2 linked regions of the Paeniglutamicibacter kerguelensis genome follow. The protein of the gene in region 1 interacts with the protein of each later gene in a pairwise test. Links are inferred from orthologs where the notes say so. Each region holds a gene or a part of one and is shown in the gene's direction. Other genes may lie near its edges. The genes, in order: ligA and leuS.

Region 1 (17,042 bases):
CCGAGCTTCTTGGAGCCCATCACGATGTACGCTCCGCCGTAGGCCTTGCGGGTGATCACGGTCAGCTTGGGCACGGTGGCCTCGGCGTAGGCATAGAGCAGCTTGGCGCCGCGGCGGATGATGCCCTGGAACTCCTGGTCCTTGCCAGGCAGGAAGCCCGGGACATCCACCAGGGTGAGGATCGGGATGTTGAAGGCGTCGCAGTTGCGCACGAAGCGGGCTGCCTTCTCGGATGCCGCGATGTCCAGCGTGCCGGCGAACTGCATCGGCTGGTTGGCGACGATGCCGATGGTCGAGCCCTCGACGCGGGCGTAGCCGATCATCACGTTCGGCGCGTAGAGCGACTGCATCTCCAGGAAGATTCCGTCGTCGACGATGTGCTCGATGACCTTGCGCATGTCGTACGGCTGGTTGGCCGAATCCGGGATCAGCGCGTCCAGCTCCAGGTCCTCGGCGGTGAGCTCGAGTTCCTCGTCGAACTCCACGGACGGGGCCTCGGAGATGTTGTTCGAGGGCAGGAACTCAAGCAGTTCCTTGCAGAACTCGATCGCGTCCTGCTCGTCGGTGGCCAGGTAGGTGGCGGTGCCGGTGGTGGCGTTGTGCTGGCGCGCGCCGCCCAGGGTCTCCATGTCCACTTCCTCGCCGGTGACGGTCTTGATGACGTCGGGGCCGGTGATGAACATGTGGCTGGTCTTGTCGACCATGATCACGTAGTCGGTCAGCGCGGGGGAGTACGCGGCTCCGCCGGCGCACGGGCCCATGATCAGCGAGATCTGCGGGACCACGCCCGAGGCGTGGACGTTGTTGCGGAAGATGTCGGCGAACATGGCCAGCGAGGCAACGCCCTCCTGGATGCGGGCGCCGCCGCCGTCGTTGATGCCAACCACCGGGCAGCCGTTGCGCAGCGCGAATTCCTGGACCTTGACGATCTTCTCGCCGTTGACCTGGCTCAGCGAGCCGCCGTAGACGGTGAAGTCCTGCGAGTAAACGGCGACCTGGCGGCCGTCGACGGTGCCGTAGCCGGAGACCACGCCGTCGCCCAGCGGGCGCTTCTTCTCCATGCCGAAGGCGTTGCTGCGGTGCACGGCCAGGGCGTCGAACTCGATGAAGGAGCCCTTGTCGAGCAGCATGTCGATGCGCTCGCGGGCGGTGTGCTTGCCCCGTGCGTGCTGCTTCTCGATGGCGTCCTGCCCGGAGGGGGCCTGCGCGAGGGCCTCGCGGCGGCGGAACTCGGCGATCTTGCCGGCCGTGGTCGACAGGTCGATCGATTCCGTGAGGTCGTCGATGCGGCTCTGGGTCATCCCGGGGCTCCCTTGGGGTAGTTGCGTAGTAGGAAAGGCACAATAACTATGCCACCTCGGCCAGTCTAGTGAGGGTTTGGGTCGATTTGTGTGTAGGAACCCTACAAAATCGCTTCGTGTTGGGGGCCAAGTTGTCCATAAAACAAGTTACTGACGGGTAGCTTAGTGGCTCCGGTTGCCGTAACCTGTGTCACATGAGTGAACCACGACGCGACATCATCGCCGCCAATGCGCAATCCCTGAGGGGCCAAACCATCCTGATGAGCGGGGGCAGCCGCGGCATCGGCCTGGCCATCGCGCTGCGCGCCGCGGCCGATGGCGCCAACGTGGCGATCATGGCCAAGACCGGCACCGCCCACGCCTCCCTGGAGGGAACGGTCCACACCGCCGCCGCGCAGATCGAAGCGGCCGGGGGCCGGGCGCTGGCCATCGTGGGGGACGTGCGCAACGACGAAGACGTGCTCGGTGCCGTGGCGCAGACCGTCGAGCGCTTCGGCGGGATCGACGTGGTGGTCAACAACGCCTCCGCCATCGACCTTTCCAATACCGACGACGTGTCGATGAAGAAATACGACCTGATGATGGACATCAACGTGCGCGGAACCTTCCTGCTCTCCAAGTCCGCGCTGCCGCACCTGCGCAAGAGCGGGAACGGGCACATCCTCACCCTGTCTCCTCCGCTGAACCTGGACCCCAAATGGGCCGGTGCACACCTGGCGTACACCATGGCCAAGTACGGCATGTCCCTGACCACGCTGGGCCTGGCCGAGGAGCTGCGCGAATCGGGCATCGGGGTGAACTCGCTGTGGCCCGCCACGCTGATCGACACCGCGGCCATCCGCAACATGCCGGGCGGCGAGCAGCTGGTGAAGGCCGCGCGGTCCGCGGACATCGTTGCCGATGCCGCCCACGCCATCCTCACCAGCCCGGCCGGGACCTGCAGCGGAAACTTCTTCACCGACGAGGCGGTGCTGGCGGCGGCGGGAGTGGCCGATCTGGGAGGCTACTCCATGGGCGCCCCCGAGGGCCGGCTGGTCCCGGACATCTTCCTCTGACAGCGGCCAGGCAGGGCGCCGGAAGGTGCGAAGGTGGCTAGGCTTGTGCCCATGAGCCCCGAACCAGCACCCGTTCCGCGACCGCCCCTTGATGCAACCCGCGTGCGGGAGGTCATGAAAAACCGCGGCATGGGGGACCTGTGGGTCAGCCAGGCCACCGGGTCGACAAACGACGACCTGGTGGCACGGTCCAAGGCCGGGCCGCTGGCCCACCTGAGCGTTGAGACCACAGAGCACCAGGTGGCGGGGCACGGCCGGCTCGGGCGCGGCTGGGAAACCCCCGACCGCAGCTCCCTGGCCATCAGCATCTACTTCCGCCCGGACGCGGGTTTCGACCCCGCGGGGCTGCCCTGGCTCTCGATGCTCTGCGCCACGGCGATGGTGCAGGCGCTGAACGAACGCACCGGGCTGGCCGCCGGACTCAAATGGCCAAACGACGTTGTCGCCGGGGGCTTCAAGCTCTGCGGCGTGTTGGCGCAACTGGTGCTCACGCCCGAGGGCCCGGCCGTGGTGGTCGGCGCGGGGCTCAACGTCAGCCAGGAACGGGCGGAACTGCCCGTTCCCACCGCCGGCAGCATCGCCCTGCTCGGGGGGCGCACCACCGACAGGAGCGAACTGATGGCCGGCTACCTGGACAAGGTTGCCGACCTCTACGGCGCATTCGCCGCGGTGCACGGCCGGGCGGGTGAACCCGGGCCCGGGGACGCCCTTTCGCTGCGGCAGGCCATCGCCCGGCACATGGTGAGCATCGGGCACCAGGTGGACGCGCACCTTCCCGACGGCACGGTGCTGCGCGGCACGGCCGAGGACCTGGGTGCCGAGGGCGCACTGATCCTGCGCGACTCGGCCGGAAAGCTGCACCACGTGCTGGCCGCCGACGTGTTCCACCTGCGCCGCAGCGACGGGAACTACGCCTAGGGAGCGGCAAAACACTAGGAGATCCGGGGGTTTCTGGACCAAGTGTCGGTGCACTGGCCCTACGATGGATGGGTAGGGAATAGACCGGCACGCACAACCGGTGTGGGGCCGAGGGAGCCGGACGTGAAGCTGATACTGGAAATGCGCGAACGCGTGATCGTGAAGACGCGGGCGCACCCCCGCGCCCTGCGCGGTCCGTTGTTGCGTTTTTTCCTCCTGCTGGCGGCAACCAGCTTCCTGGCCGGACTGCTGATCCGCACCGACCTGCCGGACTGGGCCGCCGAGGCCAGCCCGCTGCTGTTGGCCCTGCTGGGGGTGGTTTTCTGCGTGCTGCTGGTGGTCTGGTGCCTGCGCCCGCTGGCCCGCTGGGCCGGAACCTACACCTACCTGACCACCGAACGCATCGTGACAAAGCGCGGGCGATCCGCCGCCGGGCAGCGATCTATCGGACTCTACGCGATCCAGGACATCGTGGCGCTGACCGGCCGGCGTGCCCCGTACGAGGCGCCGGGCACGCTGCAGATCGTGCTGGCCGGACAGCGAATCAACATCCCGCACATGCCCGCCGTGCAGAAAATGCGGGAGCTTGGCATCGGCGCGATAACCGCACTGCCACGCTTCCCCCGGGTGGATGGTGTAAACATGGAAGAGCGCGTTGAGCAGGATCAACCAACGCACCCACAGCAAAGAGATTGGACTGAGCATGAGTGAGCGGTCGCAGGCGACGGGTTCACAACCCGTCGCACCCACCGCTGCCCGTGATGCGGCACGTGCCCAGGCCATGCGCCAGCCGAGCGAGGGCGAGGACATCGGCGGCGCCGAGGCCCGGGAGCCGGAGGCCGCGGGGGACGTTCCTGCGCTCGCCGACCCCATTGCCGATCTTGCCGCCGCCATGCGGCGCCCGGAACAGGTAGACCAGACAACCCCGGCCTCCTCGCGCGAGGCCGTGCGTGAACTTGAGAAGCGCCTGCTCGGTGCCGAGCGCACCATGAAACGCCGCGAGGTCGCAAGCGCCGCGGGCGTTTCGCTGCTCTCGGCCCGCAAGATCTGGCGTGCCCTGGGTTTCCCGAACCTGGGCGACGAAGAGGTCTTCTTCACCACGGTGGACGAAGGCGCCCTGGAGCTCATGCTCGGCATGGTCCGAAACGGCACGCTGACCGAGGAAACCGCGATCTCGCTGACCCGGTCGATCGGCCAGATGACCGACCGCATGGTGGTCTGGCAGGTCGAGGCACTGGTCGAGGACATGGTGCAGAACCAGAAGATGAGCGACCCGGAGGCCCGGCGCAACCTGGTGAGCCTGCTTCCGGAATTGATCGACCCCATCGAGAAGATGCTGGTGTATTCGTGGCGCCGGCAGCTCAATGCGGCGGTGCACCGGCTGGTGCTGCGCGCCGAAACCGGTTTGGCCGCCTCGGAGGAGGGCCGCGACGGGTCCGAGGACGACGTGTCGCTGCCGCTGGCCCGCGCCGTGGGCTTCGCCGACCTGGTCTCCTACACCTCGCTGTCCCGCCGTATGAACGAGCGCACGCTCGCCCAGCTGGTGCAGCGCTTTGAATCCAAGTGTGCGGAAATCATCTCCGTCGGCGGCGGCCGGCTGGTCAAGACCATCGGCGACGAGGTGCTCTTCGTTGCCGAAACGCCGCAGGCCGGCGCGCTGATTTCGCTGGCCATGTCCAGGGAGTTCGCGGCCGACGAATTGCTGCCCAACACCCGGGTCTCGCTGGTCTGGGGCCGCATCCTTTCCCGGCTGGGCGACATCTACGGGCCCACCGTGAACCTCGCGGCGCGGCTCACCTCGCTGGCCGAGCCGGGCACCGTGCTCACCGACGAGCTCACCGCCTCGACGCTGGCCGGCGACGACAGGTTTGTCCTGCACCCGCAGGAGACAACGGCCGTGCGCGGCTTTGGCGACATCAATCCGGTGCGCCTGGCACCGGGAACCGGAACGGGACTGGTGCTGGACTGACATGCACACGCACATGGGCGGAATCCACGGCGCAGCATTGACCGACATCGGGTTGCGGCGCGCCGTGAACGAGGACGCGGTCCTCAGTGCCCGGAGCATCTTTGCCGTGGCCGACGGCATGGGCGGGCACGAGGCGGGGGACCTCGCCTCGCGGCTGTGCATCGAAACCCTGGAGAAGATCGCCGTGGACCCGGCGGGCGTCGGGCCGTCCGGGCTTCCGCACGCACAGGCGGTGCTGGCCCAGGTCGAGCGGGCCGATTCGATGATCCGCAACGCCATCGGTTCCCGCGGCGGGACCACGCTCTGTGCGCTGGCCTTGGTCAGCGCCGAACCCGGCGGCGGCACCTGGCCGCAGGAGAAGCCCGCGGCCGCCACCACGATTGAGCTGCCCGTCCAGGCGCATGCCGTTGCGGCTCCGGACGGGAAGATCACCCCGGCGCGCTACCTGGAGACGATCCATGAGGCGCATGTGCACCCCGGGGAAGCGGTGTTCCACCGTGGAGCCCCGGATGCGGAGGAGCCCGCACCGACCACCGACGTGCTGCCCTACGTGCCAGTCCCGGGCGCCGGCGCTCCCGCCGTGACGCGGCTGGACGGCGGGGAGCAGGACCACGCAACCCATGACAACACAGCCCAGGACCCCGCCCCGGGCCACGAGCCCGAGGTGCGGCTGATGCTGCTGAATGTTGGCGATTCCAGGGGCTACCGCCTGCGCGAGGGGCGGCTGACCCAGTTGACGCTCGACCATTCGGCGGTGCAGGAGCTCATCGATGCGGGAAGCATCACCGAGGCGGAGGCCCGCATCCACCCGCAACGCAACCTGATCACGCGCGCGCTGGGCGCCGGGGGCAATTCGGTTCCCGACTCCCAGTTCCACGAGCTGGTGGCCGGGGACCGCTACCTCCTCTGCAGCGACGGGCTCACCGGCGAGGTCGATCCCGCTGGCATCGAACGCATCCTCAACCAGACGCCGGACCGCTCCGAGGCGATGGCCAGGCTTGTCGACGCGGCCCTAGCCAGCGGCGGCCGGGACAACATTTCGGTGGTCATCGTCGACGTTTCGGGACCGCTCCGGCCCGCCTGACCCGCCGACCGGGCGCACACACGACGTCAGCCGGATGCCACCACGCCACGCCACGGCAGCACGCCCCCCTCATCCCGCGAGACGCCATCGTGGGGCAAAATGGGAGGGTGAGCCACCAAGAAGCGACCCAGCCCGCAACCATGAACCAGCAGCCAGAGCCGTTCCCGGGTGCTGCCCCGACCGACGACGGCCTGCCCAGCGAGGCGCTGCGCGCCGAGTACCAGGACCTGGTCGACCAGGTCCGCAAGCACCGCGCCGCGTACTACAACGATGACGCGCCGCTGATTTCCGACGCCGAGTTCGACCAGCTGTACTCGCGGCTGGAACTCATCGAGGCGCAGCACCCCGCGATCGTCGCCAACGACTCGCCGACCCAGGAGGTCGGCGGCGAGGTCTCCGCCGCGTTCACCCCGGTCGAGCACCTCTCGCGCATGTACTCGCTGGAGGACGTGTTCTCGCTGGAGGAGGTAGTGGCCTGGGGCGAAAAGACCATGGCCAACGCGGCGCTGCGTGCCGCCGGGCACCACCTGAAGTGGCTCTGCGAGGTCAAGATCGACGGCCTGGCCGTGAACCTGCTCTACCGCAACGGCAAACTGGTGCGCGCGGCCACCCGCGGGGACGGCACCACCGGCGAGGACGTCACGCACAACGTGCTGACCATCAAGGAGATCCCGACGCAGCTGGCGGGGGAGAACTGGCCTGAGGAGGTCGAGGTGCGCGGGGAGATCTTCATCCCCTCGGCCGAATTCGCCGCCTACAACGAGGCGCTGATCGAGGCCGGCAAGGCCCCTCTGGCCAACCCGCGCAACGCGGCGGCCGGATCCATCCGCCAGAAGGACCCGGCGGAGACCGCCAAGCGCCCGCTGAAGATGTTCGTGCACGGACTGGGCGTGCGCTCCGGGCTTTCCGCCGCCACCCAATCCGAAACCTACGCGCTGATGGCCTCCTGGGGGCTGCCGGTCTCCCCGTACTCCAAGGTCGTCGACACGCTCGATGAGGTGCTGGGGTTCATCGCCGCCAACGGCGAACACCGCCATGACCTGCTGCATGAGATCGACGGCATCGTGGTGAAGACCGACGCGTTCGAGATCCAGCGCAACCTCGGCTTCACCTCCCGCGTGCCGCGCTGGGCCGTGGCCTACAAGTACCCGCCGGAGGAGGTCAACACCAAGCTGCTGGACATCCAGGTGCAGGTGGGCCGCACCGGGCGGGTCACTCCGTTCGGCATCATGGCGCCCGTCAAGGTCGCCGGATCCACCGTGGAGCGCGCCACGCTGCACAACCAGGACGTCGTCAAGGCCAAGGGCGTGCTGATCGGGGACACCGTGATCCTGCGCAAGGCCGGCGATGTGATCCCGGAGATCGTCGGCCCCGTCCTGGCGCTGCGCGACGGAAGCGAACGCGAGTTCGTCATGCCCACCGCCTGCCCCTCCTGCGGCGAGCCGCTGGCCCCGGCCAAGGAAGGCGACGTTGACATCCGCTGCATGAACGCCGAGTCCTGCCCGGTGCAGCTGACCGAACGCGTCGCCCACCTGGGAGGGCGCGGCGCCTTCGACATCGAGGCGCTGGGCTACGAGGCCGCCCAGGCGTTGACCGTCGGCCCCGGCCCGGACCCAGCCGAGAACGGTGGCGTGATCGCCCCTGCGGGTCCCGGCCCGATCACCAGCGAGTCGCAGGTCTTCGCGCTGGCCCAAAGCTACCCGGACCCGGCCCTGCGCGAGGCGTTGGCCGGCGTGAACGTGTGGCGCGAAATCCGGTCCAAGGGCGCGGGCACCGGCAAGTTCCAGCTGGCCCCGTACTTCTACACGAAGGCCACCGCCAAGAAGGAATCCGTCCCGTCCAAGACCACTGAGAAGCTGTTCACGGAGCTGGACAAAGCCAAGTCACAGCCGCTGTGGCGGGTGCTGGTCGCGCTGTCCATCAGGCACGTGGGCCCCACCGCCTCGCGCGCGATGGCCACCAAGTACGGGTCGATGGAGGCCATCCGCGAGCAGCTCGCCGCCCCGGACGCCCGCGAGGCGCTGGCCGAGGTCGCCGGCGTCGGTGCGATCATCGCCGACGCGCTGATCGAGTGGTTCTCCGTGGACTGGCACAACCGGATCGTCGATGAATGGGCCATTGCCGGCGTGCTCATGAAGGACGCGCAGGACGAGTCGATCACCAAGCACCTCGAGGGCCTGAGCATCGTGGTCACCGGCACGCTGCCGACCTACAGCCGCGACGCCGCGAAGGAAGCGATCATCATCCGTGGCGGCAAGGCCGCGGGCTCCGTCTCCAAGAACACCGCCTACCTGGTGGCCGGGGAGGCCGCCGGATCCAAGCTGGACAAGGCGGTTTCCCTGGGCGTGCAGGTGCTCGATGAGGAGGGCTTCGTGCTGTTGCTCAATGGCGGGCCCGAGGCCGTCGAGGGGCGCCCGAACCCCGAGGCCTGATCGATCGGATTGTTGGATCGGCTTGTTCGATCGGCCGATCCGGAATCCCGTCACCCGGTCCGTCATATGGTTGGCAACAGGCGACTGACGCCAAACAGCGGCCCCCGTCTCCAGAAAACGGAGGCGGGGGCCGCTGTCGTGCGGGTCGTGCGGGTCATGCGCGCCCTGCCAGGTGCCGGCCCCTGACCGGCTGCGCATCGCGCACCACGTAGGCGGACAGGTCCTGCGCGGGGTTGCCGCCGAAGAACCCGTCCTTCGGCACCTCCGAACCCTTCATCAGGAATGAATCCGCTTCCAGCGTTGAACCGTCCTGCATCGTTACGCCGTAGTGCACAAACCCGCCAACGCCGATCGTGGTCCTGGAGCCGATGGAAATGGAATCGAGTTTAAAGGCGCCGTCTTCCATCGAATGGCATTGGAGAACGCTTCCGGAGTTCAGGGTCACGTCATCCCCAACGGTGATAATTGTCTTTTCCGGGATTCCGCAACCATCATCGAAAACCCTCTTGCCCATCCGCACGCCCAACATGCGCCAGATGATCGGCTTGAACGGCGTGCCATTGAACAGGCCGAGGGCTCCTCCGGCGATGAACTTCCAAAAACGCTCGTGCTCCCAGAAGTAGACGTCGTAGATGGAGCAGAAGCGCGGAACGAGCCTGTGGCGGATCTGAACGAGTCGTTCGATGGCGATGGTCATGGCCTCCAAAGCCACGCCGATGGCCATCAAGCCGGCCACGACCACCGGTGCACCGACATTTTCAAAATGTGTCAGGGCTATCGAACCGATCCACAAGGAGAGGAAGAGCTCGAACCATCGCAAGAGGAGGAACATTGCCAGCGTGAGGCCGTTGTGCCGGTTCTTGGCAGGAAGACGAGTCTTCAGTTCTTCAGCTGTTTTCATTTCATCAAAGGCACTGTCCCGCTGGACCGATCGGGGGATCTCAAAGGGAGGCGAACCCAGAAGCCCGACTCCTTCGCGGATGGGACCGTCGATCGGGACCATGGTCATCGTCCCGAACAAACAGTTCTCGCCGGTCTTCCCTGCCGATGGGTAAACAACGGCATTGCCGAAAAAGTTCTTTTCGCCGATGGTGGTGGGGACGATCCGGAACGAGGTGTTCGACACTTCTGAGGTAATGATCGACAGACCATCCGAAACCATGGTCCCGGAACCAACGGTGACCAAGTAGGGCGTGTCGTGCTTTACAGCGGGTCCGAAGTTGGATCCTGTCTGCACCGGGTTTGGCTGGTGGTACCCGATGAAGCTCAGGTAGTAGAGGATCAGTGAGCTGTCGCCCGTTAGATTCTTGAAGAAGTGGAGGTTCGTGAGCCGTGAAATGGTCCGCTGGGTGGCGTAGTGGAAGCCATACAGGGGGTAGACCTTGCCAGGGGGCAGGAAAAGGTTCAGCAGCCTCGGTAGTACCGCCACCGCGACCAGACCGGTGGCAATGCCGCCGAAGAGTAGAGCAAAGGAAACGACCACCAAATCGGAGACGAACCCCGTGGTTTCGTCCCAAAGCAAACCTGACTTCAGGTAGTTCGGCAGGAACAACGAGATCGCCGAGAACCCGATGGAGGCGAACCCGACTATCCTGGTGAACACGACCCAGAAACTATAGGTAATCTTCCTTCTCATCGTGACACGTGCGGGTGCAACCGACCCGTAATTGGAATCGGAGCGCCGCCCGGGAGAACCGTACCAAACCTCATTGTTTGGCACCGTCTGACCACGATGCAGGGCCGACGAGTGTCCGAGCTGGGAGTCGTTCCCCATCACTGTGTATATGTCCAGTACTGTTTGCTCACCAACCAAGACGTTCTTGCCCAGTGTCACGGGACCCACCTGAATGACTCCACGCTCGGCACGGTAGCCCTTGAAAAGGCAGTCCTTCCGGATCACCGTGCCATCGCCAATGGTCAGCAGATCGGTGCACACCGGCACGGAAGTGGAGAAGAGCGCAACGTCGTGTCCGATCTTGGCGCCCAGGGCCCGCAAGTAGACATTGAACAACGGGGTGCCCGCGAACATTCGAAGAGGATTGGTGTTGATGAGAGCTTTCACGAACCAGAAGCGGACATAGGTCAAGGACCAGACCGGAATCTCCGTTTCCTTCCACCGACCGACGATGGCCCACTTCAGGGCGATGGGCACCACAGATAGTGCGACAAACATCGCCACGGTGAAAATAACCGACCGTTCCCAGACCTGTAGAGCGTTCGGTGCCGCCGCTGACCAGTGATACCCGATGACAGCAAGGGACATGGAGGCGTAAGTATAGGCGAGGAAGATCAACGCTTGCAGGACCCCCGTGGTTACGAACTGGCGGGTGCTGGCCAAGGTGGCCTCCGCTGGTTCGTGATACTTGACCGGCAGGGCCTCGGAGGAACTGGTGGTTGCCAGTGCCCCGGCTAGTTGTTGAATTGTCGGGTTTTGGTAGACATCCCTCATGGCAAGCGAGGGAAGGGCTTCGTTCTTCCTCGTGCGTGAGCAAAAATGTGCAAGTAGCAGGGAATTCGCCCCAAGGTCGGTGAAGAAATTGGCTATGGCCGACACCCGCTCCACACCCAGCACCTCGGCCATGGCGGAGGCCAAAAGCTCCTCGGTCTCATTGGAAGGGGCCGTGTATTCCTGGGTGCCGGCGCTGGAGCGTTGCGATGTCGGCGCAGGCAAGTTCTTCCTGTCCGCCTTGTCGCTGGGCAGCATCGGAATGATGTCCAGTTCCTCCAAATATGCGGGAACCATGTAGCCGGGCAACCGGTTCTGTAGCCGATCCCTCAGATCAGCCTTGTCAATCTCTGAGGTGTCTTTTCGCAGGCTGTAGTATGCCACCAATTCGACCACGCCGGGTGCCGACTCGTGTGTGTCAACGACCGCTTGGGCCACCCCCGGAACCTGGAGCAAGACCGACTCGATCTCGGTGAGCTCGATCCGGTAGCCGCGGATTTTCACTTGGGTGTCGATCCGTCCGAAGTATTCGATCTCTCCGGAATCATTGATCCGGCCGAGGTCCCCGGTGCGGTAGATCCGGCTCGAGGGGTTGTTGTCGATGTCCAGGAAGTCGGAGATGAAGGCCTTGTCGGTCAGGTCGTCCCGCTTGACGTATCCCCTCGCCAGCCCGATGCCGGCCAATCCTATTTCACCCAGCGTGCCGGGGGGGACTGCCACAGGCTCGCTGGGGTCGAGGATGACGACCGCGTAACTGGGCAGCGGAATTCCCAATGTGACCGGACGGTCCGGATCGACCACCGCGTAGGTGGCCGTAACGGTGGCCTCGGTCGGACCATAGACGTTCAGGAAACGTCGCCCGGGCCGGTACCAACGCACGATCAAGTCACGCGGGCAGGCTTCACCCGACACCAAGAGGAATCGGAGCGAGGGGATGTCCTCGTCAATGGTTGCCAGCAGGGTCGGCACGCAGCAAATGGCCGAGACCCTGCGGTCCACCATGAACTCGGCAAGTTCGGCGCCCAGCAGCGTGGTGCCGCTGGGCTTGGGAACCAGTGTGGACCCGGACATCCAGGGGACCCAGATTTCCTCGACGGAAAAGTCGAAGGCGATGGTCATGCCCTGGTAGACCCGGTCTTGGATCTGGAACCCGTAGGACTCGGAGGCAACGCGCACGAAATTGCAGATGCTGGCATGCTCGATCGCCACACCCTTGGGGCGCCCCGTGGTTCCCGAGGTGTAGATGATGTAGGCAAGCTGCTCGGTTGTAGACCCTTTTTCCTCCGCGTTCAAGCGAGAAGTGTCCATCGAATCAGTTGACGCGTCTTCCTCATCCACCGAACAAATGGGTGCAATGACGTCCACGAGCTTGTCCCTCAAGTGAGAAAGCGTCAGCACCATCGAGACATCGGCATCGGCAATGATGTAGGAAAGCCGGTCCGCCGGATATCCGGCATCCAGCGGCACATATGCGGCGTGGATCTTCAGCACCGCGAGCATCCCCACAAAGGACCGCACCGACTCATCGAACAGCAGCGCGATCTTGTCGCCGGCACGGCACCCGCGTGCGATCAGGTGTCGGGCTAGCTGGTTGGCCCGCCCGTCCAACTCATCGTAGGTGAGTGACAGCGCAGTGGAATCAACGGCCAGATGCGAGCCCAAGCCCGCTTCCCGCAACCGGTCGCAGCGTTCCTCAAAGAGCTGGTCCAACCGCTCACCTGGCAACCACCGGGCTCCCTGGTTTTCACCGTCGGCAACCAAAACCTGCCCCCGCATCAAACTGTGGGCCTTGGATTCGGCAGCGGGGGCGCTCTCCGTCGTCATACGAACATGCTTGTTTTTTCGCACAAGGATCTCCTTTCCGCATGTGCAACCGCCGAACAAGTCCAGGCGGCCGTCGTTTGGGCTTATCCGACCTTCGACTCAAGCTGGTCAATGCAGTCGACCAGGATGCGGCAGGCGGCCTCCATGATCTCCTCCGTAACGTTCAGCGGGGGAAGCAACCTGACGACGCAACCGCCACGGCCTCCCAATTCCAGGATCAACCCGCGGCTGAGCGCTTGGGTCTGCACCTCGGCGGCCAATTCTCCCGCCGGGAGCCCGCTGGAAGGATGCACCAGCTCAATGCCCAGTAGCAACCCCTTGCCGCGGATTTCCCGAACCCACGGATGCCGCTGTAACGGTGCAAGGAGACCCAGACATTGTTCGCTTCGCCGGACGACGTTGCCCAGGACATCGTCGCGCTTGAAGATCTTTACAGCCTCAACGCCGGTGACGAAGGCCAACTGGTTGCCGCGGAAGGTTCCGGTATGTGCGCCTGGAGCCCAGACGTCCAACTCCTTGTCGTAGAAGATCAGCGCAATCGGTAAGCCCATCCCGCTGAGTGCCTTCGAAGCGACGATAACATCGGGCTCGATGCCGTACTGCTCGAAGGAGAACCAGGTTCCGCTGCGCCCGCAACCGGTTTGTACTTCGTCGACAATCAGGGGGATCCCTAGTTCACGGGTCACTTCACGCACTCGCTGGGCGAATTCAATCGTGGCAGGAATTGCTCCGCCTTCGCCTTGGACAAGTTCGATAATCACTGCGGCCGGCAATGGAATTCCACCGAGATCGTCCTTGAGCGAATGCTCAAGGTAGGTTGCGCAATTTGTGCTGCAGGTCTCGCGGGTCAGCCCCAGGGGGCACCTGGAACAGTACGAATAGGGGAAGAAATGAACCCCCGGAAGGCCGTTGCGCACGGGCTCCTTTTGGACAACCAATCCGGTGAGTGCCATGCCTACGGCGCCACTGCCATGGAAGCCGCCTTGGAAGCTGATGATGTCGCCACGACCGGTTGCCGTCTTGCACAGCTTGATTGCTGCATCGACGGCGTTGGTCCCAGTGGGGCCGCAAAAATGGATCTTCATCCGGTCACGCATGGTGGCAGGAAGCATTGAAAGCTGGGCTTCGATGAAGGCGTCCTTTGCCGGCGTTGGGAAGTCCAACCCATGGGTCAGCACGGAAAGTTGCTCCGTGGCTGCACCGACTAGCTCCGGATGGTTGTGTCCGAGCGAGAGTACTCCGGCCCCAGCAAGAAAATCGATGAAAACATTGCCATCGACATCTCGGACAAAGCTACCTGCAGCTTCAGCGATGGCGATTGGCAGATGACGAGGGTAAGTACGGGCATTGGATTCCCTGGTTGCTTGGCGTTCAAGCAGCTCGGTGGATCGAGGTCCGGGCACGGGTCCCGACACGATCGGACCGGTCAAATCGGCTAGCTCAGTTTGGAAGCTCATGGAAATCTCCGATCACAACGGCTGTTGCTTGGGTAAAAGGACGAGGTGGTTTTCGGGCGCCTTTAGCCGCGCAAAATGCGGTTGCAGTCGGTGCGGGGTGTTCCGCATGTTGCTTGCGAATTCCCACTACATCTCCAATTTCCCGGGTGACCGAAGGGATCGGCCGGCAAATCTCGGGTGACGTCCAAGGAGCGAACCTTGTGGTCTTTTCACGTGAATTCGGAGTCACTAGCGGATCATGTTGCTTGGGCTGCGCTTGTATTGAGCCAGACAGGTTCACCATGCTGCGAAAGTATGTTTCCCGGTACCTACATGGATTCCTCATGAGTGGGGCTGGTACGACGAACTGTGGGTTCAGGCGATCCGATGCCAGGTGGACTGAGGTGGCGGTCCGTTTTGTGACCGTGAGCCCCACCATCGGGCAACCAATTGAGTAGCCGATGAGTTGAACCATGGAATGAACCTTCGCTAGAGCAATACTTGGATGCGGTCTTGGCCTTGAAACGATTGGGTGTCTCAAGGCCAAGTTCCAGGTGGCGTCCGTTTACCCGATGAGCAAGTCACCGGATAAACGGAACTCTTTGTGAACTGCACGAACTGCCTGATCCAGCATTCTGATTTCCGTTACTGCGGAAATGCGGGTATCTGAATTCGAAATTAGCCGGAGGCCGATCCCGGCTTCTGAAAGCGCACTCATGAACCGGCAGAAAACGCCAGGGTCGTTGAGCATCCCGGAACCGATCAACGACAGCCTGCCAACCTCATCGCATTGCAAGGAATGGAAGCCGATGGCGTTCTGCGCCTGGGAGAGGGCCTTGATGATCGGCGCTCCCAGGGAACGGGGTACGGTAAAGGCGATGTCGGGGCGGTGACCTTCAGCGGCATGATTTTGCGTAATCATGTCGGGGCAGGCCTTCACCGCCTTCGTCACGCGGAATATCTGCGCTGCCTTGCCAGGAAGGTCAGGAACTCCGGTGACGGTGACCTGAACCGCCGATCGATCATCAGTGACATTGCGGATAAACGGCTGTTCCAAGGATTCGGAATCGGGGTACATGAGTTCGTCGGTGGGCTTGGCGACCACCAGCGTCCCTTCACCCTGGTCGAACGATGAACGCACATGGATCGAGACGCCGAAGCGGCGAGCGTATTCGACACACCGTAATTGCAGCACCTTCGCTCCGCCCGCGGCCAGTTCCAACATCTGGTCATTCGAGATCATGTCGATCTTTCGTGCCAGGGGAACGATGCGCGGATCCGCGGTATAGACGCCGTCAACGTCTGAATAGATCTCGCAGACGCCGGCGTTCAGCGCGGCGGTCAGGGCAACCGCGGATAGATCCGAGCCACCCCGTCCCAACGTTGTGACCTCGTTGGTTCTGCGGCTTGTTCCCTGGAACCCAGTCACGATGGGAATCTCGCCACGGTCAAGGGCGTCGCGCACCCGCTGCGGATATACACCGACGATGCGTGCCTTGCCATGGGTTTCGTCCGTGATCAGACCGGCCTCGTTGCCAGTAAAGACATGGGGGGAAGCCCCCAGGCTTGAAATGGCGATGGCAAGCAATGCAACCGAGATCCGTTCGCCCGTGCTCAGCAACAGGTCGAGTTCGCGGGATGCCCGCAATGGTGCGAGCCCAGCGGCGAGATCCAATAATTCGTCGGTGGTATCGCCCATGGCCGAAAGAACCACGGCCACAGGATGTCCTGCTAGATGGGTGTCCACGATTCTTCGGGCAACCCGCTGAATTCCTTCAATGTTCTCGATCGATGAGCCGCCGTATTTTTGAACGATCAGGCTATCGCCGACGAGAGATGGTGGGAACCCCTGATTCCCGACTCTCCAACTTACGCGAGTATTTAATTGCATTTGGAACGATCCGTCACAGCAATAAGATATGTTTCATCCCCGAGATCCCCGATTTGCAAAGTAACCGGCAGATCGAGGTCTCGGCATCTCCACTTCGACTGAGTGGGCTCGACTAATCGACATTTTCGGTTCGATTATTTAGATAAAGTCGCCGATGGTTGTCCAGCCCCTCAAGTGGCACGGCAACCATTTCGCCCACCAGTCTGACACCGGACATGCGGGGATTCAAGACTTCCGCGTGCCACAGCAAAAATGTATGCGAAATCTTGACCTTAGCCGGCCAGACCCGACGACGCCGGGTTCCTTGGGTGTGCTAGGATCCGATGCACTGCGATGGGTGGTCGGAATCAGCCATTGGAAATGTTTCTGCATTGAAACCCGACCTTGAAGTGGACGCAGCAAGAAGGTTTCCGCTGTTTGGCCAATTTGAAATCCGGGTAAGCGGCCGCACTTCGAGTTGGAGAGACCCGATTCTCCGACCATCGGACCGTTACTCCTCAACGGCAAAGGCTCACGGGAACATCAATCCTATTAAGAATCTTGGCACTGAAATCAGCCTTAGCCGCACGAAATGTAACGATGAAGTTATCCATTCCCGGTCAAACGGGTATGCAGGGTGCTGCATCCTGGCGCGAGGATTCATTTGCAGAAGAATTCAGTAGGCCGGAGCCTATTTATAGGCGTTT
Region 2 (10,360 bases), 1.2 Mb from region 1 along the record:
CTTCGACTGGGTTGACGAGGACGTGCGCTAGGCGGCAGCAATAACCGCACCATGCCGAGCATGCAGCCGGTGCCCGGGTGTTGACCCCGCCACGAAGTGGGGCAACGCCCGGGCCTTGCTGTAGAATGCAGAACATGAACGTTGAGCTCTTGCTAACCTAGCCGTATGGGTAACACCCCATACGGCCGCCCCTTGCATGCAAGGGGCTTTTGTGTGTCACGGGGTCTTTCGATCCGGCGCACAGGCGGCCCGGCGAACCGGGAACGTTCCCGCATACGCGCACGATTATAAGAAGGCGAAACACGATAGTGAGCACTCAGCCCACCGGCACCGATACCGCGGACAACGAGTCCACCGCAGCGGCCTACAACTTCCAGGAGATGGAAGCCAAGTGGGCTCCGGTGTGGGACGAACTAGGTGTCTTCACCCCCAAGGACGACGGCAGCGCCGAACGCCGCTACGTGTTGGACATGTTCCCGTACCCCTCGGGCGACCTGCACATGGGCCACGCCGAGGCCTTCGCCATGGGCGATGTCGTCTCCCGCTACTGGCGCCAGTGCGGCTACGACGTCATGCACCCGATCGGCTGGGACTCCTTCGGCCTGCCGGCGGAAAACGCCGCCATCAAGCGCAACGCCCACCCCGCCGAGTGGACCTACGCCAACATCGACACGCAGGCCGCCAGCTTCAAGCGCTACGCGATCTCCGCCGACTGGGACCGCCGCCTGCACACCTCGGACCCGGAGTACTACCGCTGGACCCAGTGGCTGTTCACCCGCTTCTACGAAAAGGGCCTGGCCTACCGCAAGAACCACCCGGTGAACTGGTGCCCGAAGGACCAGACCGTGCTGGCCAACGAGCAGGTCGTCAACGGCGCCTGCGAGCGTTGCGGCACGCAGGTCACCAAGAAGTCGCTGAACCAGTGGTACTTCAAGATCACCGACTACGCCGACCGCCTGCTCGATGACATGGACGACCTCAAGGGCCACTGGCCCGAGCGCGTGCTGGCCATGCAGAAGAACTGGATCGGCCGTTCCGAGGGCGCCCACGTGGACTTCGTGATCGAAGCCACCGAGGCCAAGGAAGCGCACAAGACCACCGTCTTCACCACCCGCCCGGACACCCTGCACGGCGCCACCTTCTTCGTGGTTGCAGCCGACGCCGAGCTGGCCGGCGAGCTTGTCACCGAGGAGCACCGCGAGGCCCTGGAAGCCTACCAGGAACAGGTCAAGGCGCTGTCCGAGATCGAACGCCAGGCCACCGAGCGCGAAAAGACCGGTGTCTTCACCGGCCGCTACGCCATCAACCCGCTCAACGGGGAGAAGCTGCCGGTTTGGGCCGCGGACTACGTGCTGGCCGAATACGGCACCGGCGCGATCATGGCCGTGCCCGCGCACGACCAGCGCGACCTTGACTTTGCCCGCGCCTTCGGCCTGCCGGTGCGAGTTGTCGTCGAAACCGGCGCCGAGGACCCTGCCGAGACCGGCGTTGCCGCCGCCGGCGAGGGAACCCTCGTCAACTCCGGCGAGCTCGACGGCCTGCCCAAGGCCGAGGGCATCGCCCGCGCCATCGAGATCGTCGAGGCCGCCGGCACCGGCGAGAAGTTCGTGAACTTCCGCCTGCGCGACTGGCTGCTGTCCCGCCAGCGCTTCTGGGGCACCCCGATCCCGATCATCCACTGCGCCGACTGCGGCGAGGTCCCGGTTCCCGACGACCAGCTGCCGGTCCGCCTGCCGGACAACCTGCGCGGCGAGGACCTGGCCCCCAAGGGCACGTCCCCGCTGGCCGCCGCCAGCGACTGGGTCAACGTGGACTGCCCCAAGTGCGGCGCCGCCGCCAAGCGCGACACCGACACCATGGACACCTTCGTGGACTCGTCCTGGTACTTCCTGCGCTTCGTCTCCCCGAAGTACACCGAGGGGCCGTTCGACCCGGAGGCCGTGCGCAACTGGATGCCGGTCGGCCAGTACGTCGGCGGCGTGGAGCACGCAATCCTGCACCTGCTCTACTCGCGCTTCTTCACCAAGGTCATCTTCGACCTGGGCCTGATCGACGTCACCGAGCCGTTTGCCGCCCTGCTGAACCAGGGCCAGGTGCTCAACGGCGGCAAAGCCATGAGCAAGTCGCTGGGCAACGGCGTGGACCTGGGCGAACAGCTGGACAAGTTCGGCGTCGACGCCGTGCGCCTGACCATGATCTTCGCCTCCCCTCCGGAGGACGACGTTGACTGGGCCGACGTGTCTCCGGGCGGCTCCCAGAAGTTCCTGGCCCGCGCCTGGCGCGTGGCCCAGGAAGTGGCCAGCGAACCGGGCGTGGATGCGTCCACCGGCGACAAAGCGCTGCGCCACGTCACCCACAAGACGGTCCACGAGGCCACCGCGCTGCTCGAGGGCGGCAAGTTCAACGTCGTCATCGCCAAGGCCATGGAGCTGGTCAACGCGACCCGCAAGACCATCGACTCCGGCGCCGGCTCCGCGGACCCCGCCGTCCGCGAGGCCGCCGAGGCCACCGCGATTATCCTCTCGCTCTTTGCCCCGTACACGGCCGAAGACATGTGGGCCGCGCTGGGCCACGAGCCTGCCGTTGCCAACGCCGGATGGCCCACCGTCGACGAGGCATTGCTCGTCGAGGACAGCGTCACCGCCGTCGTGCAGATCAAGGGTAAGGTCCGTGCACGCCTTGAGGTGCCCGTTGACATCACCGCCGAGGACCTCGAGGCCCTGGCGCTTGCCAACGAGCAGGTCATCCGCTACCTGGACGGTGCGGCGATCAACAAGGTGATCGTGCGTGCGCCGAAACTGGTGAACGTGGTTCCCGCCTCCTAGTCAGGGGCTGTAGCCTAACCATATGGATCCAGACCAGTTGCCCGTCCGACCGCCGTGGCAGACACGCACCGGCGGTTGGGTGGACAAATTGCGCCAGCGGATGGACCGCCCCGAACACGGCGGTCCGGGCGGGCGCGGATTCATCCCCGTCGGGGTTGTCACCGATTCGGCGGCGGCCCTTCCGGCCGACTGGGCCAAGGCCCACGGGCGCTACCTGCGGGTGGTGCCCATGCCGGTGATGATCGACCACCAGATCTACTCCGAGGGCACCGACGACGTGCCGCACGAACTCGCCCTCGGTTTGGCCATGGGCAAGTCCGTGCGCACCTCGCGCCCGGCGCCCGGCCAAATGCTGCGCGCCTACCAGGAGCTTGCCGCCGCGGGGGTCAAGCGGATCATCTCCATCCACCTCTCCGGCTCGCTCTCCGGCACCGTGGAGGCCGCCCGCCTGGCGGCGCCGCAGTCCCCGGTCCCGGTCACCGTCGTCGACTCGCTCACCGTCGCCCTCGCCGAGGGCTTTGCGGTGATGGACGTCGTCGAGGCGGCCGGCGCCGGTGCCGGCCTCGAGGAACTGGTGGACATGGCGGGCCGCGCAGCGGAAAACCACGTGTTTTTTGCCGTGCCCTCCCTTGAACAGTTGCGCCGCGGCGGGCGGATCGGCACGATGGCCTCGGTGCTGGGTACCCTGTTGAACGTGAAGCCGATCCTGAGCGTCTGCGACGGGCACGTCATCGCCCACGAAAAGGTCAGGACGCAGTCCCGCACCCTGGCCCGGCTGGTCGCGATAGCCCGCGAGGAGGCCGCCGCGCGCGGCCCCGAGGTGCGCCTTGCCGTGCACTACTTCGGCAACGATGCCGCCGCCGAGGAAATCGTGCAGGAACTTGCCGGCGCCTCTCGCTTCGAGGTCCTGGCCGTTCCCGTCCCTGCGGTGCTGGGCGCGCACACCGGAGCCGGCGTGCTGGCCGTCGCCATCGGCGGCGGAACCGCGCCCCGACCGCCCGGACCGGACGCGGCCAAACCGCGCCGGGAGCAGCGGCCCAAGCACGGCGGGGATTCCGGGACCGCGCTGCGCCCGGAGGTTCCGGCGGCGACCCAGGAGTAGGGTTGCGCGCAGGGCGATGCTTGCTCAGGGCTTGGTTCCCCCGTTGACGTTCCGGTCGTGGCAGGCCGCCGCGGCCTCCGGCGCAACGGGCGGGGCCGGCACGGGCAGGTTGCGGATGCCGATCGCGGAGATCGCGGAGCCCGCAAACAGGAGCGCCGCCGTGACAAGCAAGACCCTGTGGAAGGAAGCGTAGTCCAGGGTGGCTCCGACGATCGTGCCCGTGGCCGCGACGGAAACCAACCCCGCAACGCGGGCCACGGCATTGTTGATGGCCGATCCGATGCCGCTGCGGTCCGCCGCGATTGACCCCAGCACTGCCGCGGTCAGCGGCGCCACCGTGACCGACAGGCCCAACCCGAACAGCACCACCCCGGGCAGGATCTGCCACCAGTAATCCAGCGGTTCCCGGGACGTGAGCATCAGCAGGAACCCGCACCCGGCCAGCAGCGGCCCGAGCGCCATGAACAGGCGCGGTCCGTGCTTCCCGGCCAGCGTGCCGAACAGGGCGGAGAAGCTCAGCGACATGATGGTCAGCGGGAGCGTGGCCAAACCCGCGGCCAGGGCGGAGAACCCGGCAACCTCCTGCAGGAAAATCGGGATGATGAACATCCCCAGCGACAGGCCGGCGTAGATCGAGGCCGTGGCAAGGTTGCCGACGCCGAAGTTCCGGATCCGGAACAGCCCCAGCGGCATCATGGGGTGTTTGGCGCGCGCCTGCCACCAGATGAAGCCGGCCAGGCAAACCAGCCCCGCGACGAAGGGCACCAGCACCAGCGGGCTGTTCCAGCCCAGCGTGCCCTGCATGATCAACGCAAAGACGGTTCCCGCCAGACCGAGTGCCGCAAGCAGTGCGCCCGGGATATCGACGTGGGCGCCCCCGGTCCCGTGCGCCGGGTCGTGCAGCCTGGCCAGCAGCGCCATGGTCGCGGCGATCGGCACCACGTTGATGCCAAAGACCCAGCGCCAGCCGATGGTGTCGACCAGCACCCCGCCAAGCAGCGGGCCGACGATGAATGCCGTGCCGGTCCACCCCGTCCACAGGCCGATGGCCCTGGCACGGGGCTCCTCCTTGAAGGTGGAGGTGATCAGCGCCAGCGAACTGGGCACCAGCAGGGCCGCCGCGGCGCCCTGGAGCAGCCGCGCCACAACCAGCACCGGGCCCGAGGGCGCCATGGCGCACAGAAGGGAAGCCGCGCCGAACAGCAGCAGCCCGGTCCGCAGCACCCGGACGCGGCCGTATGCATCGGAGAGGGCGCCTGCCACAAGGATCAGCGAGCCGAGGGTCAGCAGATAACCGTCAAGCACCCACTGCTGGAGGGCCAGTCCGCCGCCGAGGTCCGAGGCGATGGCCGGCAACGCCACGTTGACGATCGACCCGTCGAGAAACGCCACGAAGGAGGCCAGGATCGCCACCCACAGGACCACCCGTTCATGTGAAGTCATGCGGCGTTCCATTTGTCCCCTCCTGCCGGGGCCCCGGGTTGGCCTCCCTGCACGGGGACGCCGCCGTACACCCGCGGCTATACGCGGACCGGCTGCGCTCCAAGGGCCGTTCCCTTACGACAGAAGGTAGAACCGCGTGCACGAGGTGTCAACGACGGGGGAGCCGCCGGCGGCATCCGGCGATGGTTTGTGGCCTCTTTCGCCCGAGTTCCGGCATCCGTCCGTGCAGTACCGGCGACGAGCCGAACCCGCCAGTGGGAGTCGATTTTCGGGTCGCTCGTTATTGCTTTTGACCAGCGGCAGGTGTCCACTGTGTATAGGGCCTGCGCCACGGTGAACGTGGCCGTGTGGCGGGGACCGGACAATATTTATGGAACAACCTCCAGGAGGATGCCATGTCCGCAGAACCGGCTGAGCAGAAGACTGTGAAGCCTTGGGTCTATCGCGTGATGCCCGTCGAAGGCGAGGATAACAAGAAGTGGGACCTGCACAAGGTCCGGACCAGCAAGCATACGCACTTCCACACCGTTAAAGAAGCGGTTGCCGCGGCCCACGAGGAAGCCGGCACGCACCCGGCCCACATCGTCATCCACGCCCTTGACGGCCATGCCTACCGCGAGTACGACCTGAGCTGAAAGCGCATGAAGCCAGCCGCAATCCGACCGCAGCGAACGCGTGGCCGAATCCCGGCAGTGCAGACGATGGCCCACTTTGCCGTGCAAACACGCACCCGTGTTTGCACGGCAAAGTGGCGTCGGGGCACTGGTTGACGATGTGGGTTGAATGGACGTTTGCCGGAATAGTGATGAACGGGTGACTTGCGGGCGGCATTCCACGCGCGTTTGCATCGGTCCGACCTTGGAGTTCTCCACACCTTGGCCGGGGGAGTGACCCAAGACCGGAGCAATGCGTTGAACTGATGGCATGGGCAGACACGATTGGGCGGAACGTGCGGCCGCCCCAAACCTGGCGCAGGCACCGGGTCGCCTACGCGTTCTTGTCGGCAGGTCCGCAGTCATCGTTCTGGTCATCGGTGCGCTGAGCTGGATCTCGGTATCCATCGTTTTCAACCCGCCGCCGGGCAGCCCGAAACAGATCCAATCCGTGCCGTTGGCCGTCGACGGAAGCTCCGTGCCGGCAGAAAAGAGAACCGTCGAACAAGATCCGAGTGAACAAAGCGGGCAATCGCCGACGACCGGAAGCGAGGGTGCCGGTGCCAGCGTCGTCGTCCACGTCATCGGAGCGGTCAAGAAACCGGGCGTGTACGAGTTACCGCTGGGCTCCCGCGTGCTGGACGCGGTCAACCGCGCCGGCGGATTGCACAAGAACGCGGCGCCGGAGGCCATCAACTTGGCGGCCGAAGTCATTGACGGGCAGCAGCTTCGCATTCCGCTCCGTGGCGAGCGCTCAGTTCCCGCGGTCCAAGCGCCCGATGCGGCGGCCCCAAACGCCGGCGCTCCGGGCGGCATGCTGAACATCAACACCGCCACCAGTGCGGAACTTGAAGCGCTGCCCGGCATCGGCCCCGCGCTGGCCAAACGCATCATCGACTTCCGGCAATCCAACGGTGCATTCAAGAACCTCGCCGAACTTGATGCCGTCAGCGGCATCGGTCCGGCAATGCTGGCAACATTGCGCCAAAAGGTGGACTTCCAGTGAGCCGGGGCGCCGCGGGCGGACCCCTGTGGCGTTCGTTGCCAAGCCGGTTGTGGCGGCAGATGGCCGCGCACGCCGGCCGCAAGCCCAATGCGGTCGCTGCCGAGGAAGAGCCGCTCAGGTTGGACCTGCGCGGACTGTGGTGCCTGATCGGGGCCTGGGCCGCCGCGCTTGTGGGGGTGCGCCTGACCGTGCCGCAGCAGGGATGGGTGGCGCTCCTGGTCCTGGGCTTGTCCGGGCTCGGCGTGCTGTTGCTGCTGCGTACCAGGCACGCCCTGTTCGGCGGGGACACCGCCCCGGTATTCGCGGCACCCGCGCTGATGTGCGCAGCGGCCGGCCTGGTGCTGGCGAACCTCGCGCTCAGCGGGGCAACCACCGTGCCCGAACCGCTTCGCCAGGCCGCCGAAGACTCTGCTGTCGTCCGGCTCCGGGTCGAGCTGGCAGGCACTCCGAGAGCAGCCCTCGTGGCCGACAAGTTTTCCCAAGATGCCCCTGGGCACACCCGCTACCAGATTGAGGCACGCGCCGGGTCGATGCGCAGCGGTGACATGTGGCTCCCTGCCGATGCTCAAGCCACTCTGGACTACGGAGAATCGCTGGCCCCGGTCGGCACGGCGCCCACGCGCGGCACCCATGTGGAGGTGCTGGCCCGCATCACGCCGGCACCGGCCGGGCAGCGCAGCCGTTTCCGGCTCACGGCGGTGGCCCCGTTAGCGCTCTTGGGGACCGACAACCCACCAACCGTTGCCGAACACATGCGCCAAAAGTTCCAACAGCACGCGATGGCGCTGCCCGAGCCGGGGCGGGCGCTGCTTCCTGCGATGGTGTACGGGGATCGCGGCGGCCAAGGCCAGGAACTCTCCGACGCCATGAAGGCCGCGGGGTTGTCGCACCTGAGTGCCGTCAGCGGGGCAAACTGCGCCATGGTGCTCGGCGCGGTCTTTGCCTCGTGTCGCCTCTTCGGCGCGCCGAGATTGATGACCCTGTTTTTGGGAATTGCCGCCCTTTACGGGTTCGTGCTGTTGGTCGGCTACGAGCCCAGCGTGTTGCGCGCGGCCGTCATGGGAGCCATTGCCGCGCTCTCGGTGCGCTCCTCGAGGGGACGCAACGGGCTCTCGGCGCTGTGCCTTGCGGTGGTCGTGTTGCTGGCCATCGACCCCTACCTGGCGGGGGAGGCCGCGTTCCAGCTCTCCGCACTGGCCACGGCGGGGATCGTGCTCATCGGGCGCAGGCTTGCCGACAAGCTCTCACGGTGGCTGCCGCAATTCCTCGCCGAGGGAACGGCCATCGCCGTCGCGGCCCAGATCGCCTGCCTGCCGGTGTTGGTCGCCCTCAGCCCCTCCTTTTCGCTGTACTCGGTGCCCGCCAACCTGTTGGTTGCCCCGCTCATTCCATGGATCACCATCATGGGCACAGTGGGCATCGTGGTGCTCCTGTTCTCGGCACCGCTTGGCGCACTGTTGATCTGGGCCGCCGGCATTCCGGCGGCCGGAGTTGGACTTGTCGGAATGTGGGTGGCGGAATTGCCGGGCGCGCTGAGGCCTTGGCCCGCGGGCGTCCTGGGCGTCGCCCTGGCCTGGATGTTGTTTATCGCCGTTTTCTTCTCGCTGGGCTATGCGCCGGAGCGTCCCGGAACCTGGCGGTCGCGGATCCCCATGGGGGTCCAAGCCGTGGCAACGGGGTTGCTTCTGGGCCTCACCCTTCCCGTGACGGCTCTGGTTCCGGCACCGGCCGTGGCATGGCTGGTGGTGGCCTGCGACGTGGGCCAGGGCGACGGACTGGTGCTCAATGCCGGGGCGGCCGGGGCGATTGTCGTTGACACCGGAAGGGAACCGCCAGACATCGATGCCTGCCTGCGCCGCCTGCGCGTCGAGAAGATCGCCGCGGTCTTCATCACGCACCAACATGCCGACCATGACGGAGGGATCGCCGGAGCCGGGCGAAATCGTCAGGTGGGGCAGCTGTTCTATTCGGTGCTCGATGACCCGGCGAAGCCGCCGGAAGTCAACGGGCTCAAGGGCGATCAATTGGTTTCCGGAGACCATGGCAACGCCGGGACGGTGAGTTGGCGGGTTCTGGCACCAAGCCGCACGGATGCCAAGTTGGATGAAAATGATGCCTCACTGGTCATTCGCTTCGAAATGCAGGTGCCCGGAAGCAACCGGGTTGTTTCAATGTTGGCGACCGGCGACATGCAGGAAACGCCGATGGGCACGCTGCTGGCCTCCGGGGCCGTGCAACAGGCCGACATCTTGAAGATCGCACACCACGGGGCGGCCAACGGCGGCACCGAAATCATCGAGGTTGCGCGCCCCCTGGTGGCGCTGATCAGCGTGGGGAAGGACAACACGTACGGGCATCCGAGCCCGGACATCACCGGGGCCCTGCAGCAAAGGGGCGTGCCGGCGCTGCGCACCGACGAGCACGGCACGCTCGTCCTTGGCTGGGTAAATGGCGGGCTCAGCGTTTCGGCGCTGGAAACACAGCAACCGGCACAGCAGTTCGGGATGGAAACCCGTCCGAAAATCCCTAATGCGGGCGTTGCGGATAGTATTTATGGGGTTCTCCATTCACTACGTAAGGGTTCGGTCATGGCTGCGGCACGAGGCACAACTAAGAGCGCCGGGATTTCCTGGCGGGACGTCTCCCCGGCGGCGATCATCCTGTTGCAAGGCTCCGAGGAGCTACTTGCGTCCCGTTCCTTTGAGAAGGTCCGGGCAACCCTGCGGGCCGGCGCGGAAGTCGAACTCACGCGCTTTGAAGCCAACTCGTATGAACGCGGTGAATTGCTGCTGGCTTCCAGCCCTTCACTGTTCAGCGAAACCAAACTCATCGAGGTTCGCCAGCTGGCCAACATGAACGAGGACTTCCTAAACGATGCCCTCGAGTACGCCAAGGCCCCGGCACCCAACACCACGCTCATCATGCACCACGGCGGGGGAGTGCGCGGCAAGAAGCTGCTGGATGCGCTCAAGGCTGCCGGAGTGGTCATTGTGGACTGCCAACCGCTGAAAAAGGATGCGGAGAAGATCGATTTCGTCACCCAGGAATTCAAGGCAGCCAAGCGGCGCCTGAGCCCCGAAGCCGCCAGGGCCTTGGTTGCGGCGCTGGGCAGCGACCTTTCCGAATTGTCCGCGGCATGTTCTCAGCTGCTGCAGGACACCACCGGGGCGATCGACCAGGACGTGGTGGACAAGTACTACGGCGGCCGGGTCGAAGCCACGGGTTTCAAGGTTGCCGACGCGGCAATGATGGGACGAGCCGACGTGGCACTTTCCACGCTTCGGCACGCCCTTGCCACGGGAACCGATCCGGTGCCGATCGTCGCAACGCT

What was found.
Region 2: the proteins of ligA (region 1) and leuS interact in binary tests that used the Escherichia coli proteins (3 or more experiments, as listed by UniProt). The link is inferred for Paeniglutamicibacter kerguelensis from one-to-one orthologs.

The regions. Positions count from the first base shown.
Region 1 is NZ_JAGIOF010000001.1:537,165-554,206, forward strand. The notes cover bases 6,160-9,113. They hold ligA (NAD-dependent DNA ligase LigA), read left to right. Parts: upstream 6,160-6,467; coding sequence 6,468-8,759; downstream 8,760-9,113. Other genes in these bases: JOF47_RS02430 (PP2C family protein-serine/threonine phosphatase), read left to right, coding at 6,160-6,327; JOF47_RS02440 (Pls/PosA family non-ribosomal peptide synthetase), read right to left, coding at 8,914-9,113. In the rest of the region: JOF47_RS02405 (acyl-CoA carboxylase subunit beta), read right to left, coding at 1-1,301; JOF47_RS02410 (SDR family oxidoreductase), read left to right, coding at 1,496-2,356; JOF47_RS02415 (biotin--[acetyl-CoA-carboxylase] ligase), read left to right, coding at 2,408-3,274; JOF47_RS02420 (hypothetical protein), read left to right, coding at 3,398-3,985; JOF47_RS02425 (adenylate/guanylate cyclase domain-containing protein), read left to right, coding at 3,978-5,243; more of JOF47_RS02430, read left to right, coding at 5,245-6,159; more of JOF47_RS02440, read right to left, coding at 9,114-13,029; JOF47_RS02445 (diaminobutyrate--2-oxoglutarate transaminase family protein), read right to left, coding at 13,113-14,486; JOF47_RS02450 (aspartate kinase), read right to left, coding at 15,031-16,356. UniProt on the Escherichia coli protein: DNA ligase that catalyzes the formation of phosphodiester linkages between 5'-phosphoryl and 3'-hydroxyl groups in double-stranded DNA using NAD as a coenzyme and as the energy source for the reaction.
Region 2 is NZ_JAGIOF010000001.1:1,688,922-1,699,281, reverse strand. The notes cover bases 1-3,066. They hold leuS (leucine--tRNA ligase), read left to right. Parts: upstream 1-308; coding sequence 309-2,825; downstream 2,826-3,066. Other genes in these bases: JOF47_RS07735 (DegV family protein), read left to right, coding at 2,848-3,066; glpK (glycerol kinase GlpK), read left to right, coding at 1-31. In the rest of the region: more of JOF47_RS07735, read left to right, coding at 3,067-3,927; JOF47_RS07730 (MFS transporter), read right to left, coding at 3,952-5,370; JOF47_RS07725 (DUF2188 domain-containing protein), read left to right, coding at 5,766-6,005; JOF47_RS07720 (ComEA family DNA-binding protein), read left to right, coding at 6,295-7,029; holA (DNA polymerase III subunit delta), read left to right, coding at 7,026-10,360.